DNA from 3 places in the Vibrio eleionomae genome. Region 3 is predicted to be linked to each of the others. Evidence: predicted binding sites of a transcription regulator. Region 3 holds the regulator's gene; each other region holds the start of a gene.
What was found. The regulator CRP, encoded in region 3, controls carbon source genes, mostly activating them, when cyclic AMP is high. The targets are predictions, from matches to a motif close to TGTGANNNNNNTCACA.

Region 1: a site for CRP is predicted at 1,843-1,858, ahead of malT (HTH-type transcriptional regulator MalT). Genes of this name have one in related genera too.
Region 2: a site for CRP is predicted at 879-894, ahead of F9817_RS00820 (NupC/NupG family nucleoside CNT transporter). Genes of this name have one in related genera too.

The regions. Positions count from the first base shown of each region.
Region 1 is NZ_WEKT01000050.1:24,952-29,169, forward strand. Features, by position in the region: gene malT (HTH-type transcriptional regulator MalT) at 1-1,655, opposite strand, end outside; gene F9817_RS19105 (glycogen/starch/alpha-glucan phosphorylase) at 2,252-4,218, shown strand, end outside.
Region 2 is NZ_WEKT01000001.1:165,348-169,565, reverse strand. Features, by position in the region: gene F9817_RS00825 (BMP family lipoprotein) at 1-73, opposite strand, end outside; gene F9817_RS00820 (NupC/NupG family nucleoside CNT transporter) at 1,036-2,304, shown strand; gene deoC (deoxyribose-phosphate aldolase) at 2,686-3,465, shown strand; gene deoA (thymidine phosphorylase) at 3,529-4,218, shown strand, end outside.
Region 3 is NZ_WEKT01000004.1:102,716-106,933, reverse strand. Features, by position in the region: gene F9817_RS03735 (TIGR02444 family protein) at 1-436, shown strand, start outside; gene F9817_RS03730 (hydrolase) at 466-1,434, shown strand; gene F9817_RS03725 (YheU family protein) at 1,478-1,687, shown strand; gene F9817_RS03720 (phosphoribulokinase) at 1,772-2,641, shown strand; gene crp (cAMP-activated global transcriptional regulator CRP) at 2,883-3,515, shown strand; gene F9817_RS03710 (DUF1338 domain-containing protein) at 3,597-4,218, opposite strand, start outside.

The sequences.
Region 1 (4,218 bases), on a different contig from region 3:
AAAATTTCGCTTTGTTGTAACATAGCCCAAAGTGCTTGAGGATAGATTTGATATTGGCGAGCGAGTTTTTCGGTTTGCTGCATCATTGATAATGCACGGCTTAAATCGCCGAGAACGTGATTAACTTCTCCCACGACTGAAGTGGCGACGATACGGCTTTGATAGGTTGTATTATCAAGGAAACTTAATGCTTGCTCTGCTAACTCGAGTGCCTCATTGGGCTGATTTTGATTAATCGCAACTTGTGCTTTGAGCGCGTTAAATTCGGCCTGTTCGCGAGTGCTGGGTGCTATTTTACGCAAAGCCATCTGCTGATCGGCATAATCTAATAGGCTTGCCACCTCTTCGTATCGATGCTGACTTTGTGCTAACCACGCTTGCATTAGGCACAAACTTGGATGGCTATAGAGCGCTTCATCGTCCAGGCTATCAATTGCAATATCTAGCGCTTCTAACGCGCCTTGGTTAAATAAAGTCCAACCATGAGTGAGCAGTATATCCACTTGTAATGCCATGTTATGCCCTAAACTGGCGTGATGAAGGGCGAGGTTAGCATTGTTTTGGTTGAGCCAAGCTTGGGCAGCTAAAGAATGCAACTGAGCTTCTTGATCAGGCAAGCGACTTTGTCTCTGATGAGTAAGAAATTCCGCAAAAAGGTTGTGAAAGCGAAACCAATGACCTGATTCGTAATGAGAAAATAGTCGTCTATTCGCCGCAGAAGATACCGTTCTGACTGGCCAAATGAATAGCCCTAAACGCGATAGCTGCTCTAGTCGGCGCAACGCGTCATCATTACCGGTAATAATGCACGCCATCTCTGCATTAAAATCTTCAACGATGGAACATTGCATCAAAAATATTTGCGTATCGGGATCGAGTTGAGAAAAAACTTCTTCGATCAAATATTCCCACAAGTGGGTATGATCTGGCGGGGTTGTGTTGGGATCCCAATCGCTGGATTCTGGGTGGGATTGCATGGCGATCAATTGCAACGCAGAAGGCCAACCCTCTACATATTGGCGTAGGTGTTTAACCGTGACATCATCGAGTAATTTCCCAGTTCTTTTGGCCATAAAACGTGCGGTTTCATCATTATCAAACGCTAACTGCTGGTGGTCGATTTCGACTAACTGTTCTCTTACTCTTAGATTTGCCGTGCCCAGTGGTGGGACAGATCGAGAAGTTAAAACCAGTGTGATCGTTGTAGGTAAATGTTTTAAGAAAAAGCGCATCGCATCGTGGATGTCCTCGTTATGGATATGGTGATAATCATCGAGAACAAGATAGGTATGATGGGATATTGCGGTTAACTCTCCCAGTAACATCGTAAATAGTGCGTGCAGTGACGTATATTGATGATGTTGAGCCAATGTTTGACTATTTTCGCATTGACCATCTAAAGCTTGATTAAGTGCTTGAATTAAATAATTTGTGAAGCGATAACTGTCATTATCGCTGGGGTCAATATTGAACCACCCGACATGAGGTTCATTATCCAGCCATTCCAGCACCATCGTTGTTTTACCATAACCCGCAGGAGTGCGAAACAAGACCAGCTTGGCTTGTTGCGCCTGTTTAAGTATGGCCAAAATCCTTGGCCGAATTATGCGGTGGTTCTGTCTATCAGGACGAACCAGCTTTGATGGGATCCACATGTTTTATGTCGTTCTCTTTATAGGTAGAAGATCACAATGCGCGGATCGATCGAGGATCGAAAAAGAGTCATGCGCTGTGTTATTTGAGCTGTGTGATTAACGCTACCTGAATATATTTTCACCATGTTTTGATCATTAACGATATTTCACTATCTGGACAAGAAATCCTTTACCTACGCCCTAATAATGAGATTTTTATCACAAAATAAAGTCTTAATCTCTTCTCTTAGCTTATCTTCTGTACCAGATAGAATGAAATTTAGTCGTTTAATACCAAGTTAGTGTGATCTATACAACATTTTTGATCTCTATTCTGAATGGTTATTCGCTATGCAATCAAAAGCAGAACTACTGTTAATACAAGTAGGATACCTATGTCGTCATAGTTGGCTTGGGGTCCGGGTGGGTCGCTCAGATGAAACGTGTTTACTCAACATGATCGAAAAAACGTTACAGAACGAGTCACAACCTTAGGTACGGCATTCTCTACGCCTCACAAACTACGCCCACTCAGTTGAGTGGGAGGATGAGGTGTCTCAATAAAAAGGGATGCACGATATGTCTCAAATGGATGAAATAACAGGTGAGATTTCGCAATGAAACCTACGCAAAAATACCCGTTCGATAAAGAGTTATTTAAAGGTAATGTTAAACGTCATTTAAATGCGACTTATGCAACGACCGTTGAGCATGCTTCAACCCATGCTTGGTACTTAGCAATGGCGCGTGCACTGGCTGAATTAACCATGTTGAACTTGCTAGAAACAGAGCAAGACGAACGGATCGTTAAAGCGAAAAGCCTCAACTATCTTTCTCTAGAATTTTTGATTGGTAGGCTGACTGGTAATAACTTAATCAGTTTAGGATTGTTCGATTCCGTTGCCGATGCAATGTCGGAATTAGGACAGAATGTTACCGATTTGCTTGAAGAAGAGCGTGACCCATCATTGGGAAATGGTGGTCTTGGTCGTTTGGCCGCATGTTATATGGATTCCTGTGCAGCACTAGAATACCCCACAGTGGGTTATGGTTTGCACTATGAATATGGTCTATTTAAACAATCATTTGATCATTGTCATCAGAAAGAATCTCCAGATGCATGGCAGGGGATTGAAGGCTATCCATGGGAAGTTCCACGTCCGGAATTAAAGCAAGACATCGGTTTTTACGGTCATGTTGAAGTTACACATGTGGATGGAAAGGAAAAGCGCCACTGGGTGCCTGGGATGATCGTACAAGCGATGCCATGGGATTTACCCATTGTCGGATTTGAAAATGACACGGTTTATCCGCTGCGTTTATGGGAAGCCCGAGCTATTGCTCCTTTCTCCTTGGAAAGCTTTAACAATGGTAACTATTTTGAAGCGCAGCACGCTTTGATTGATGCTGACAACATCACCAAGGTGCTGTATCCAAACGATAACCATGAAAAGGGCAAAACACTGCGTTTAATGCAGCAATATTTTCATAGTGCTGCATCTGTTCGTGATATTTTGCGTCGTCACTTAAATGCCGGGTTTTCACTAGAAGAGTTACCTGAGCACGAAACTATCCAGTTAAATGATACTCACCCAACAATCGCTATTCCTGAGTTGATGCGGATTTTCATTGATGAAAAAGAGATGTCTTGGGAAAAAGCGTGGGGAATTTGTAGTAAGACTTTTGCTTACACTAACCACACTTTGTTGCCTGAAGCGCTGGAAACATGGGATGAAGGGTTAATCCAACGGTTATTGCCTCGTCATATGGAGATTATCTACGAAATTAACCGCCGATTCTTATTGGAAGTGAGTGCTAAGTGGCCCGGTGATGTATCGAAGCAGCAAACGCTATCAGTGATTCAAGAAGGCTTCCATCGTATGGTACGAATGGCCAATCTTTGTGTCGTTGGCTCTTATGCGGTGAATGGTGTTGCGGCAATGCACTCTCAATTAGTAAAACAGCATCTTTTCCCTGAGTTCAACGAACTTTATCCTGGACGTTTACAAAACGTGACCAACGGGATTACCCCTCGTCGTTGGCTGAAGTTTTGTAACCCTGGTCTTTCTGACCTCATCACAGAAAAAATTGGCGATAAATGGACCTCACATTTAGATCAGCTGCAAGCCATTGCTAAATATGCCGATGATAAAACCTTCCAGCAACGTTTTATGGCGGTGAAGAAAGAGAATAAAGAGCGGTTGGCCGCTTGGGTGAAAGATCATATGGACATTGATCTTAATACCGATGCCATTTTTGATGTGCAAATAAAGCGGTTACATGAATACAAACGTCAGCATTTAAACATGCTGCACATATTGTCGCTGTATCATCGCTTAACAACGGATCCAGATTTTGATATGCAACCGAGAGTGGTGTTCTTTGCTGCCAAAGCTGCGCCAGGCTATCACCTTGCCAAAGAGATTATTTATGCGATCAACAAAATCGCCGAAAAAATTAATGCGGATCCGCGAGTCAATGACAAGTTGAAAGTCGTTTTCATTCCTGATTATCGCGTCAGTATTGCAGAAATTATTATTCCAGCAGCCGATGTTTCAGAACAAATTTCTACAGCAGGTAAAGA
Region 2 (4,218 bases), on a different contig from region 3:
TTACGGCTGCAAGAACATGACAAGAAGTGACGGCTAGCGCCAAAGTGGTGAGTTTTAAAATGGACTTTTTCACAATGAAATCCCTACGTTGCAATGCCACTGTCTATGTCTTCAATCCTTATTGAAAACACATGGAAAGTTAAATGATGCCATATCATTAAGGTCAAGAAACCAGAATCATAAGGCACAAAATGAGTCAAATTAGCTACACAAATAGCGACTCAGTTTATCGTTTGCTAAGAAAAAAAAAGTGGATTACTTCACAAGAAGGTCCAAATTTTCACCGGAATTTTCGACGTTATGTTGCGAAAATGTAATGAATTTTACTTTTTATGATCCGGACCGAATTTAAGCTGTGATATTGCTTACTAAACTCAGTGCAAACGTTTTTTTGCACTAATTTGAGGCGAACTCCCCAAAAAAGTGCGCAACACAATTCCTCCATGATGCAATCATCACGGAGCAAGTGCGATATAACCTCGTGAAACAAAAAAGAGGCTTTTAAATCAGATTTTAAGCTAAATAAATCAATGTAATGTATTGATATTTAATGGTTTGAACCTAGTTTTTCTCAGAAAAATTAACCACGTATCAAGACATATGCTCATTGCTTTTTCTTAACCCACATCATCATTTTCATGAGATGCTATGAAAATACCGTGCCAACCTATGTGATATAGGCCTCGCTTTTACTTCTGGTAGGATTAATAAAATGAATGAGAAAAGTAAGGTAAAAGTCGAGATTTTGTCGGTAATGGTATTAAATTGGTTGCTATTTTATACTCGCAAACGGTTGCTAGATTAAAGAATATTATGTTTTATAATTGTTAATTATTTGTTTGTTTGAGGTGTTTTGCTGGTGTAATTAGCACTTATGATGTGATAAAAGTCTCAATTGTAAATGTACGTTAATAAATCTGTTCATAAAAGCGTGAGCAGCTCATTACTTTTGCTTATGTCGTGCGTATAATCCGCCCCGAAATTAATCCAGTGTCCAAACACGCCAACATTTAACCAGTAAGGAAGTCATAAACTATGAGCCTGTTTATGAGCCTAGTCGGTATGGTAGCAATTCTTGCTTTTGCAGTATTGTTATCGGATAACCGCAAAGCTATCAATTTTAGAACGGTGGGTGGTGCATTTGCCGTCCAATTTATTATCGGTGGTTTCGTTTTATACGTACCATGGGGTCGCGACGTGCTCGCTGGATTCTCAGCCGGTGTTCAACACGTTATCGATTACGGTAAAGATGGTATCAGCTTCTTATTTGGAAGCTTAGTTAACTTTTCTGTTGATGGCATTGGTTTCATCTTCGCATTCCAAGTGCTTCCAACGGTTATCTTCTTCTCTGCGCTGATTTCGGTATTGTACTATTTAGGTGTAATGCAGTGGGTTATACGCATTCTTGGCGGTGGCTTACAAAAAGCATTAGGTACTTCTCGTGCAGAATCACTTTCAGCAGCGGCAAACATCTTTGTTGGTCAAACTGAAGCGCCTCTTGTTGTTCGTCCGTTTATTTCACGTATGACTCAATCAGAGCTGTTTGCTGTAATGTGTGGCGGTCTTGCTTCTGTTGCTGGTGGTGTTCTTGCTGGTTACTCTTCAATGGGTGTTCCACTTGAATACTTGGTTGCAGCATCATTCATGGCGGCTCCTGGTGGTTTATTGTTTGCAAAAATCATCAAGCCTGAAACTGAAAAACCAAATGAAAATATCTTAGAAGAAGGCCTTGCCGATCAAGAAGATAAACCTGCTAACTTGATCGATGCAGCAGCAAGCGGTGCCGCAACTGGTTTACAACTTGCTCTAAACATCGGCGCAATGCTTCTTGCATTCGTAGGTTTGATTGCTTTGGTCAACGGTATCCTTGGCGGTGTGGGTGATTGGTTTGGTTACGGTAACCTATCTTTACAATTGATTCTTGGTTGGATTTTCTCGCCTGTTGCATTCTTAATTGGTGTGCCTTGGAGCGAAGCTAACATTGCTGGTTCATTCATCGGTCAAAAAATCGTAGTCAACGAATTCGTTGCTTACCTAGATTTTGTTCCTTACGTTAAAGATGCGGCTCACCATGTTGTTGCTTCAACGGGTCTACCGATGACTGAAAAAACACAAGCAATTATCTCATTTGCTCTATGTGGTTTTGCGAACCTTTCTTCTGTAGCGATTCTACTTGGTGGTTTAGGTCCTTTGGCTCCTAACCGTCGTCATGATATCGCTCGTTTCGGTATGCGTGCTGTAGCAGCTGGTACGTTATCGAACTTGATGGCTGCGACCATCGCTGGCTTCTTCTTATCACTCTAATATCTGAGTTATAGATTTATAGACGCCATTAATACGAACCCCGTAGCAAGCCACTTGCTGCGGGGTTTTTTGTTTTGTGGGAGGGTGATTATCGCTGGTATGGCTTCGGTTTTGAGATACAAACCGTTTGCGTTGAGGACCTCACTATGGATTTGACGTAAATCAGGCTAGGGTTGGCGATAACACAGTGACACATGTAACCCTATGAGAGCGTATGATAGCTCTTGTTATTTTTACCGAATGACCTCTGGGTCCTGTGCGGCGCTATGGATAGCGATTAGCAGTGTATTCTGCTGAGTCTTCAAGGAACCAAGTCCGTTCATTGGTGTGCTCTATTTCCTTACGGATCACACCGTTTGAATATTTTGATTGGAGAAAGAAATGAGCGATTTAAAAGCGGCAGCTTTACGTGCACTAAAACTAATGGATTTAACGACGCTAAATGACGACGATACTGACGCTAAAGTGATTCAGTTATGTCATGACGCCAAAAGTCCTGTAGGTAACACTGCTGCAATTTGTATTTATCCTCGCTTTATTCCTATTGCTAAGAAGACGCTAAAAGAGCAAGGCACACCGGAGATTCGTATTGCTACTGTGACAAATTTTCCACATGGTAATGACGATATTGATATTGCGGTTGCTGAGACCAGAGCTGCTGTTGCGTACGGCGCGGATGAAGTCGATGTTGTATTTCCATACCGAACTCTAATCGCAGGTGATGAAACTTGTGGGTTTGAACTGGTTAAGCAATGTAAAGCGGCATGTGGCGCGAATGTGCTACTTAAAGTCATCATTGAAACGGGTGAATTAAAGGAAGAGTCCCTGATTAAGCAAGCATCAAAAATTGCGATTGAAGCGGGGGCTGATTTCATTAAAACCTCTACGGGTAAAGTGCCAGTGAATGCGACCCCTGATTCAGCGCGCATGATGCTAGAAGTGATTCGCGATATGGGGGTGGCCGATAAAGTGGGCTTTAAACCAGCTGGTGGTGTACGCACTGCTGAAGATGCAGCGCTATATCTAGCGATGGCTGATGATATTTTGGGCGGTGACTGGGTTGATAGTCGCCACTATCGATTTGGTGCTTCAAGCCTATTAACTAACTTATTAAACACCTTGGATGTTTCTGATCAAAAAGCTGACCCTACTGCTTATTAATTCCAGATAAAAGCGGAGCTGGTAATGCTCCGCTGATAACAGCATGTGGATTAAGGAACAGTCATGTATTTGATTCAAGAAATTATCCGTAAAAAGCGCGATGGTGACGTTCTTACGGATGACGAAATTCAATTTTTCATTCAAGGTGTAGCGGCACAAACTGTGTCTGATAGCCAAATTGCGGCCTTTGCAATGGCTGTCTATTTTCAAGAAATGACTATGCCTGAGCGGATTGCACTTACTTGTGCCATGCGTGACTCAGGTATGGTGATTGATTGGAGTGATATGAAGTTTGATGGCCCTGTGTTGGATAAACATTCAACAGGAGGGGTTGGCGATGTGACTTCATTGATCCTAGGGCCTATGGTGGCGGCTTGTGGTGGTTATGTACCTATGATCTCTGGTCGTGGTTTAGGTCATACTGGTGGCACTCTTGATAAATTGGAAGCAATACCGGGTTATACCGTCATGGTTGATCGCGACACTTTTGCTCGAGTGACGCAGCAGGCTGGTGTCGCCATTATCGGTCAGAGCCATGATCTTGCTCCAGCAGATAAACGCATTTATGCCGTACGCGATGTCACAGCAACGGTTGAAAATATGTCGATGATTACCTCATCGATTTTGTCGAAAAAGCTAGCCGCAGGGCTTGATGCGCTGGTCATGGATGTCAAAGTTGGCTCAGGTGCTTTTATGCCGACGGATGCATTGTCAGAAGAATTGGCTAACTCTATCGTGAGTGTTGCCAATGGT
Region 3 (4,218 bases):
GCAATTTAGCCTCCAGTATTACAGCGTGCGCGAGGTGAAAGAAGCGTGTTTAAGCCTACAGAATAATTTCCACGGCAACGTTAACTTATTGCTGCTATTGAAATGGCTTGATGAAGAGAAGTTAACGTTTGCCGAGCACGACTGGCCAACCGTTTCAGACTGTTTGAGTAGTTCAGAAACCTTGCTGCATAGCTATCGGGAACTGAGGCGAAAGCTGAAGCTATCCGTTCCCGAAACCTTATACCGCGAAGCATTGCAGTTTGAATTACAATTAGAAAAACAACAGCAGTCTGATTTGGTTCACTGTATCGCCAATCTTTCCCTTGCCACGACAGATACTCCTGCTCTCGCCGCTCGTTATTGTCGTCATCTAGGTGCGGAGCACTTAGGTCGTATTTTTTCCAAACCTATTGAGCCTTTCTCTTCTAAATCCTAATTCGTTGTTTCTTGATTCAGGTGCATACCATGCCTTCATTTATTGCTGCTCACGGCATAACTAACGCTCACTTACAAACTTTGCTGCCGCGTTTATTTCGCCGTAAGCCACTACTATCACCACACTGGCAAACCATAGATACACCCGACGGTGATTTTCTCGATCTTGTTTGGAGTGAAGATTACCGTCAACTCGAATCCCTTACCAAACCAGTTTTTGTGCTTTTTCATGGATTGGAAGGGAGTTTTTTCAGCCCATATGCTCACGGCTTGATGAACGCTTTTGCGAAACAGGGCTGGCTCAGTGTGATGATGCACTTTCGTGGCTGTAGTGGACGGCCAAATAATCTTGCCCGAGCTTACCACTCGGGTGAAACCGGAGATGCACGGCAAGTATTAGAATATGTTCGTGAACGTTGTCCTAATCGCCCAATTATCGCAACAGGTGTTTCACTCGGTGGCAATATGCTGGTGAACTATTTAGCCCAATACAATGATGATCCCATCGTATCGGGAGCCACTATCATCTCAGCCCCACTGGAATTAGGCGCGTGTTCCCAACGTATTGAACGTGGTTTCTCTCGCTTGTATCGCAATTACTTACTTAGCTCGCTAAAAAACACTGCGCTCCTTAAGCACCAGAAGATGAAAGAAGCATTAGGTATTACTGCAGCCCAAATAAAACAAGTCACACGGCTTATCGATTTTGATGATTTGATTACCGCCCCACTGCATGGTTTTCGCGATGCGCAAGATTACTATCAACGCTGTTCAGGGTTACAGCGCTTACCTGATATCACCATTCCAACGCGACTGATTCAAGCACAAGATGACCCATTCATGACTGATGAAATCATTCCAACCTTCACGCTACCCAAAAATTTGGATTATCAGCTGACTGAGCATGGTGGGCATGTAGGGTTTATTACGGGCAGCTGGAACCAACCCAAAATGTGGTTAGAAGAAACACTCCCCCAATACTATCAAGAATATCTCTAGCTAACTGAGGTATAATGACTTCAGAAAAAAACAGAGGTGAAGAATGATTGTTCCTTGGCAGCAAATTGATCCAGAGACACTTGAAAATTTGATTCGCGAGTTCGTCCTACGTGAAGGAACCGATTACGGTGACCATGAAATACCACTGCAACAGAAAGTCGATCAGGTAAAGCATCAAATCCAAACGGGAGATGCGGTAGTATTTTATTCCGAATTACATGAAACTGTAGACATAAAGCTTAAGCATCAGTAAATCCCCAAAAAGGTTGGAAATTCCATGCTATAGTGAATCCACTATTAGGAATTTCCTGTTCAGGATCACTAGACAAGGTTTGTCATGTCAGCGAAACACCCCATTATTGCTGTAACAGGTTCATCAGGAGCCGGAACAACAACAACTTCGGAAGCGTTCCGAAAAATGTTCAATATGATGTCGGTGCAACCTGCTTGGGTTGAAGGCGATAGCTTTCACCGTTTTACTCGTCCAGAAATGGATGTCGAAATTCGTAAAGCTCGTGAACAAGGCCGCCATATCAGCTATTTTGGCCCTCAGGCTAATAACTTTCCTGCATTAGAAGACTTTTTCCGCCAATATGGAAAAAGCGGAACAGGCCAAATACGTCGCTATCTTCATACCTTTGATGAAGCTGTACCATACAACCAAATGCCTGGCACCTTTACACCTTGGCAAGATATTCCAAGTAATACCGATGTGCTTTTTTACGAAGGACTACACGGTGGTGTCGTCGATGGTGACGTCAATGTGTCACAACATGTTGATTTTCTGATCGGTATGGTACCGATTGTTAACTTAGAGTGGATTCAAAAGTACGTTCGAGATACCCGAGATCGTGGGCATTCTCGAGAAGCAGTGATGGATTCCATCGTACGCTCGATGGATGATTATTTAAATTATATTACCCCGCAGTTTTCTCGTACTCATATCAATTTTCAGCGAGTACCCACAGTAGATACGTCAAACCCATTAAATGCGAAGGGCATTCCAAGTTTAGATGAAAGTTTTGTCGTAATCAGACTTCGCGGGATAAAAAATGTCGATTTTCCCTACTTGCTAGCAATGATAGATGGATCCTTTATGTCTCGGCATAACACCATTGTTGTTCCTGGGGGAAAAATGAGTTTTGCAATGGAATTAATCGTGAGACCGATCCTGCAACAACTCATAGAAAGCGGTAAAATTGGTTGATTCATCACACACGAATTTCGCTTACTTTTCATACCGTGATCATAAGCACGTTTTTGCGCAAAAATTCGGCCAAACGACACGATTAAAGTCAAGAAATTCGAAGTGAAAAAGGATACTATTCTTTAACGGAAACAAGATAACTTGCAGTGAATCCAAACTCTTCTTATTCTAGTAAGCCTGAATAAGGCTTCGCTAAATTATGGATAGCGGCAAGCGTACCCTGCAGAGGAAGTGAGATATTATGGTTCTAGGTAAACCTCAAACAGACCCAACATTAGAGTGGTTTCTTTCACACTGTCATATTCACAAATACCCATCAAAGAGCACTTTGATACACGCGGGTGAAAAGGCAGAAACGTTGTATTACATCGTCAAAGGTTCTGTTGCGGTATTGATCAAAGATGAAGAAGGTAAGGAGATGATTCTTTCCTATCTAAATCAGGGTGATTTTATCGGCGAACTTGGTCTTTTCGAAGAAGGTCAAGAGCGTACAGCCTGGGTTCGTGCTAAATCACCATGTGAAGTGGCAGAAATTTCATTTAAGAAATTCCGTCAGTTAATCCAAGTAAACCCAGATATTCTAATGCGTTTATCAGGGCAAATGGCACGTCGTCTACAAGTTACTAGCCAAAAAGTTGGTGATCTTGCATTCCTTGACGTAACTGGCCGCATTGCACAAACACTATTGAATCTAGCGAAACAGCCAGATGCAATGACTCACCCAGACGGTATGCAAATTAAAATTACTCGTCAAGAAATCGGTCAAATCGTGGGTTGTTCTCGCGAAACTGTTGGTCGTATTCTTAAAATGCTTGAAGAACAAAACCTTATTTCCGCACACGGTAAAACTATCGTGGTATACGGCACACGTTAATTCTTTTTAACAAGCATATGAATATGTAAAGCCACCTTTCGCAGGTGGCTTTTTCTTAGTGGGTAATCCAAGAAAGCTGACTCAGCGTTGCCGATGAGTACTTTCAAAAATCTTATTGGCGGATGCTTCAACGAACCCTTGATAGAGTTGACCATCCGGTTGCTGATAACGTTTAGCAAATTCATAAAAGCCACCGGGAATCGACAATACGCCATCACTAAATGCCACATTCACCGTATCTGCAAGCGTGGAGGATTGCTCTAAACACACTTCTGGTGAACCTTTAACATCACCACCAGATTGGTTGATAGCAAACCCTTGCTGACGCAAGAATGCATTTACAGTGCTTACCTCATCAAATGCGTTTAGCTGGTTCACACTCACTGTAAAATGATTAGCACCATATCCATGCGCAGCGAGCCAACTGGCATATTCACTCTCTAAAGCTAGCTGCTTATAGTCATCAATGGTTATAGACCAAGGTCGCCCTCGATACAAAAATGCCCCTGATGCTATATCTAACTCTTCACTTTGCTCCAATAGCGACGCAATAATTTGTTGGGCTTCCAACGTTAATTGTTCCACTAATAATTCACTAATGAACACTTTCGGTAAGCTTGGATCCGGATGTTGGTAGTGCCGAGCATAGAGCTTTTTCTCCCGAAAATGATATTCACCGCCCATCTCATAACCCAATGCAATA